2 regions of the Nonomuraea sp. NPDC003754 genome follow, and region 1 is predicted to be linked to the other one. Evidence: riboswitches for the same ligand, from Rfam matches in the RefSeq annotation. Region 1 holds a riboswitch; the other holds the start of a gene.

Region 1 (2,911 bases):
CCGTCGTCCTGGCACTGGGACGACCACAGCAACTCCATGGCCTGGTGGGCGGCGGTCCTGCCGTCGCACCGCGAGGTCGTCGCCGTCAACTACCTGCCCTACCTGCTGTACCGGTGGACCCGCCCCGGGATCCACCCGCCGCACCTGGCGATACTCGCCGACGCCGACGGCCCGGCCGGTGACGCCATCGCGGTCATGCTCGCCTACTTCCTCGCCAAGGGCGAACCGAAGGCGGTGCCGCTGCTGCTGCGGATGGCGGCCCGGGACAGCCTGCCCGCCGAGGCGGTCGGCCGCCAGCTCGCGTTCCTGATCCGCCGCGCCGGACACCCGATCCCTCCGGTGCTGGACTCCCTCGCCGGCGCCGCCCGCCGGGGCGCGCACGAGCAGGTCTGGGACATCCTCAGGGGGATGCTGCCGGTGCTGCTGCCGGGCCGGGGGGAGCGGCCGACCGCCGGCCACACCGCGGCGGTGGCGCTGGCCACCGACGTGGCGGCGTGGACCGGCGCCCGAGGCGAGATCCCGTGCGTGTCCGACCACGCGGACAGCGGGCGCGGCACCCGCTTCGCCTACGAGTGCGCCCGCCTGCGCGACCGGCTCCGCTGACCGCGGAGGGCCCGCCCGTAGGAGGGGTTCTCCCGGATGGGCTTCGCGCGGGCATTCCCACCCGGCGGCCGGGCGCAGGTCACCGGTCGCCGGTCCAGCGGTCGTGGTGGACGGCGGCGTCCAGCGGGCGGCGCCGTCGCCAGCCGTGCCGTTCCAGGTCAGGGACCTCCTCCAGGTGGGAGACGGGGCCCACGCACAGCCACGCGACCGGTCGCACCACGCCGGGGACGCCCAGCAGGTCCCGCAGGAAGGACTCGCGGTAGAACGACACCCAGCCGACGCCGAGCCCTTCGGCGGTGGCGGCCAGCCACAGGTTCTGGATGGCCAGGCACACCGAGTAGAGCCCGGCATCGGCGATGGCGTGGCGGCCGAGCACCGCGGGCCCGCCCCGGTCAGGGTCGTAGGTGATCACGACGGACAGCGTCGACTCGAGCACCCCGTCGATCTTGATCCGGGCGAACCGCCGGGCGGCCTCGCCGTCGAGGGTGGCCGCGAACGTGTCCCGCTCCTGCCGTACGTGATCGTGGAAGGCGGCGCGGACGGCGCGGTCGCGCACCAGGATGAAGTCCCACGGCTGGGACAGGCCGACGCTGGGCGCCGCGTGCGCGGCCGACAGCACGCGGTGCAGCACCTCGTCGGGCACCGGCGCGCCGGTGAACTCGCCGCGCACGTCGCGGCGGCGGTGGATGACGTCGTACAGCTGGCTGATCATGGGCAGGCTCCCGCTGACTCGCGCCCCCGTGGGGGCGGTGAACGCGAGGCCGGTCTTCGGACTCCCGGATCAGCGCCTGCCCGCCGGCCTTCCCAGCCCTGTCGGGCCAGTGACTGCGCTCGCGCGCGTGGGCGGAGGCTCCCCGGTAACCGCGGCGGGCCCGTGCCGGACTCTCACCGGCTTCCCGATTCTCCCCGCGAACGCGGGGCACCTCGCAACAGTTCGCCGGGCAGTACGGTAGCCGATCACTTCACCCGCCCGGCCGGCGAGGTCGGCCGGGACTCCGGCGCCCTGCCCGCGGTCGTGTCACCACGGCCGGTGCGGGCTCGTCCAGGCTTCCTCGCGCGAGAGGGGCGGACGCGTGCGCCGCGACGTCTGCCGTGCCTGGACGGTTGTCACCGCCGGGGGGACAGCCGCAGGACGACCCGGTCGGCGGACAGGGACAGCACCTGGACGCCGATGCCGTTGACCGATCCGGTGGTGCCCGCGCCCAGTCGCGCCTGCGAGCTGACGCCTGGACCGGTGCCCTTCACCTTCACCTGGTCGCCGGTGAAGGTGACGGCCAGCCTGGTGATGCCGAAGCGCGAGCTGACGCGGAAGGACACCGCCCGGCTGAGGGAGAGCCTGCACGCGCCGTCGTAGCAGGCGCGCAGGTCGGGCGCGGGGGAGAGGCCGGTGACCGGGGACGCGGCGGTCACCAGCACGGGGGCGGTCGAAAGGCGACGGGTGGCGGCGGGCAGGGGTGCGGTCGCGCCTGCGGTGATGGGGGGCGGAGGGGCGGTGGTGCCTGCGGTGAGGGTCGCGGCGAGAAGCGCGAGGGTGGCGACTGCGAGCGGCATGGTCCTCTCTTCCTACGGTGGGTCGGGTCGGCGGCCGTTCTCCCACCCTGGGTCAGGCGCCACGCTCCGTCCACCCGTTCGGCGCAGGAGGTGGTGCTCGAGGTCGGTTGTGCGGCGAAGAATCCGCTTTGGGAGGCGGCGGGTAAGCGTGGGATGATGGCCGGGCCATGTCAGCCACGATGCCGCTTCGAGCTCTGCGAGCCGCCGCCTTCGCCGCGGTCTCGGTCATGCTCGGCATCGCCGCCCATGCGTTCGCCGGCGGGTCGGTGTCGGCGCCGTCGGTGGTGGTGGCGCTGCTGGTGTCGTTCCTGCCGGCCCAGGCGCTGGCCGGGCGGGAGCGGTCGGCGGCCGTGATCGCCGTGACCCTGGCCGCCACGCAGCTGGTGCTGCACGTGCTGTTCGCCGGCGCCCATGCCGTCGAGCCGGTGGTCGCGGGGCACGCGCACGGCCAGTCCTGGCTGGTGCCGGGCCTCGGCATGCTGGTCATGCACGGATGGGCGATCGGGCTGACGGCGCTGTGGATGTCGCACGGCGAGGCGGCCCTGTGGGCGCTGCTGCGGCGGCTGGCCGTACGGCTGCTCGTCGCGGTGCTGGCGTTCGTCGATCCGGCGGCCCGCACGGCCGTCCCCGCGCCGGCCGAGCGGCCGGCGATCCTGCGCTCCATCCTGCTCGGCCACGAGATGGGCCGGCGCGGCCCTCCTGGCGTCATGCGCACCGTTCCCGCCTGACCTCCCGTTCGAGGAGGCCGATGCGGGCC
Region 2 (2,911 bases), on a different contig from region 1:
CGGTTCGGCCAGCTCGGGCACGACCACGGGCGCCAACCCGAGCGCCACGGCCGTCTCCCGAGCCGCCCGCCCCGGAGCGACGAACGCCGTTCCACCCTCCCCGAACACCCCGGAACCCGGTGTTCCAGGAGATGACGGTGCCGGAGATGACGGTGTTCCGGGGTGAAGGACGGAGGCCAGGGTTCGGCTCAGGCGCTGGGCCGTTTCGAGGCTCGCCGCGTCGGCGCGTTCCTCCCCCGTAGGGAAGCGCGCGCCACGCATGCCCGGTGTCGAGGCATGCCGTACGAACAGCACCCTGGTCAGCTGACCCGCGCCTTCGCCCGTTCGCCCGCCACCGCGAACAACACCCCGAAGGCCACCCAGAACACCACCTGGGTGCCGAGGGAGGCCAGCCGGAAGTCCCACAGCAGCGAGGCGGGGAAGCCGGGCGGCACCTCGTCGACGCGCGGCAGGAGCACCCACGCGGCGATCACGGGAATCAGGAAGGTCACCCCGCCCACCAGGCCCTTCGCCCAGACGCCGGGCACGGTGACCCTGCGGGTGGCGGCGACGGCGATCGCGATGGAGGCGAGGCCGACGAGGACCGTCACGACGTAGAGCAGCGTTCTGGCGTTGATGGTTTCGGGGTCGCCGACAGCGGGTGGGTTGGCGGGATATTTCAGGAAGGGGACCAGGGTGATGGCACCGAACGCGCACGCTGCCGTCACGATCGCCAGGCCAGGCTCCGACCTGGGGCCGACCCTGCCGCGCAGTGCGGCGAAGACGAGGGCGAAGATGCCGCCGACGGCCAGGCCGTACAGGCCGGTGGCCAGGAAGAGGCCGACCTTCTGTACCGGCCTGCTGACCACGGCCTCCTCGCCGTGGCTGTGGCCGGCCGAAGCGCCGTCGTCGTGACTGTGCGCCTCCTCGCCGCCGCCTGCCGGGGCCGACGGCCGAGCCGCGTCCCCCGGGGCCGACGGCTGAGCCGCACCATCCGTCGAGGCTGACGGCTGAGCCGCATTAGCCGGAGCGGACGGCTGAGCCGCGCTGTCCGCCGGGGCGGACGGCTGAGCGGCGCCGTCGGAATAGTGGGAGGACGGGGTGTCGCCGCCGTCAACCGATACGGCGGCTGCCGCCTCCTCCAGGGCGATCGCGGCGTCGACGCGCGGCTCCCCCACGAAGAAGGCGAACACGCCCGCGACGAGTCCGGCCAGGAGCCCGACGAGCAGGCCCCTGACCACCAGGGACTTGACCATGACGCTGCCTCAGTGGCAGGGCACGCCGAGCAGGTGACGCCCGTCGTGCATGAGCTCGTGCAGGAGCGTGCCGGTCTGCGAGATCGCGCCGTTGTCCATGAGGACGAGGTACGCGAGCAGCATCAGAACGGGCACGGCCAGCAGCCAGCGCGTGAGACGGTGAAGCGGAATTGCGGTTACGGACGTGGACAGACCACTCATGTGAAGCCTCCTCAGGGATGACGCGTCCCGCTGGTTGAGGTCGCGACGGTCAGGTGACCTGGCTCCCGGGGCTGTGGGCCCCGGATACAGTGGCGCGTCCGCACCGGCATCTCACCGGATTTCCCCTGATTCGCCGCGAAATCTACCGGAACGTATCCCTTTCTCCGGGTCTCGTCAACATCACCCGATCCTGTTCGGGCCCTTTCTGAGATGTAGATGCCCACGTCCGGGGTTTCCGGCGCGCCACGAAGGACTGTCCCGGCGCAGGCGGGGCACGGACTGTCCGCTTCCAGGAAACGCCGGGATCAGCGTTCCCGGGGAGAGCGGGCGCGGGCTATGACAACGTTGCCATTGATCTTGATAGGACCTAGTGTGACGGCGACCGCCCCCTAGAACGCCGAGGGAGACCCCGTGCCCGTTCGCCTGTTGACCGCCGAGTCGACCGACCTCTTCGTCGGGAGGGAGGCGCAGCCGTACCAGGTCCTCCGGGTCACCGCCGAGCAGGGTGAGCACGACGCCGACTTGGAGGTGCGCGGCGACGGCGTGGCGGGACGCGCGGTCGTGCCCGCCGGCGAGGGGACCGTCGTGGTGGAGGTCCCGCTGGAGGTGAACGCCGAGCCGGGGACCGTCCTGCCGTGTGTGGTCACCTCGGCCGGCGACGAGCTCGCCGCCCAGGTGACCGTGGAGGAGCCGGGCTGGACGATGCACATGGTGTCGCACTTCCACTACGACCCCGTCTGGTGGAACACGCAGGCCGCCTACACCAGCCCGTGGGAGCTGCTGTCGGGTGACGCGACCACCAGGCCGCTGTGGGAGCGCAACGCGTTCGCCCTGGTGGAGGCGCATCTGGCGCTCGCGGCACGCGACCCCGACTACAAGTTCGTGCTGGCCGAGATCGACTACCTGAAGCCGTTCTTCGACACCCACCCCGAGCGCAGGGCCGACCTGCGCCGCCTGATGGCCGAGGGCAGGGTGGAGCTGATGGGCGGCACCTACAACGAGCCCAACACCAACCTGACCGGCGCCGAGACCACGATCCGCAACATCGTGTACGGCATCGGCTACCAGCGCGACATCCTCGGCGGCGAGCCCCGTACGGCATGGCAGCTCGACGCCTTCGGCCACGACCCGCAGTTCCCCGGCTACCTCGCCGCCGCCGGGCTGACCGGCAGCGCGTGGGCGCGCGGCCCCTTCCACCAGTGGGGCCCGATCAGCAAGAACTTCAAGCAGGCCAAGAACGACGCCACGCTGATGCAGTTCCCGAGCGAGTTCGAGTGGATCTCGCCCTCGGGGCTCGGTGTCGTGACGCACTACATGCCCGCGCACTACTCGGCGGGCTGGTGGATGGACTCCTCGGCGACGCTGGAGGAGGCGATGGCGGCGGTTCACGAGCTGTTCGCGAGCCTGAAGCCGGTGGCCGCCACCAGGAACGTGCTGCTGCCCGTCGGCACCGACTACACCCCGCCGAACAAGTG

What was found. A riboswitch is a leader RNA that binds a small molecule or an ion and turns the genes downstream of it on or off. The one in region 1 is predicted to bind cobalamin.
Region 2: it holds a riboswitch for cobalamin, as region 1 does, so the genes downstream of both, ACWEVS_RS01790 (CbtB domain-containing protein) here and bluB (5,6-dimethylbenzimidazole synthase) in region 1, are expected to answer to the same signal.

What each region holds. Positions count from the first base shown of each region.
Region 1 is NZ_JBSGJX010000020.1:7,655-10,565, forward strand. Features, by position in the region: gene ACWEVS_RS24265 (hypothetical protein) at 1-603, shown strand, start outside; gene bluB (5,6-dimethylbenzimidazole synthase) at 683-1,315, opposite strand; cobalamin riboswitch at 1,346-1,540, opposite strand; gene ACWEVS_RS24275 (hypothetical protein) at 1,711-2,154, opposite strand; gene ACWEVS_RS24280 (MFS transporter) at 2,334-2,882, shown strand.
Region 2 is NZ_JBSGJX010000001.1:395,610-398,520, forward strand. Features, by position in the region: gene ACWEVS_RS01780 (histidine phosphatase family protein) at 1-261, opposite strand, end outside; gene ACWEVS_RS01785 (CbtA family protein) at 300-1,235, opposite strand; gene ACWEVS_RS01790 (CbtB domain-containing protein) at 1,245-1,370, opposite strand; cobalamin riboswitch at 1,468-1,597, opposite strand; gene ACWEVS_RS01795 (glycoside hydrolase family 38 N-terminal domain-containing protein) at 1,848-2,911, shown strand, end outside.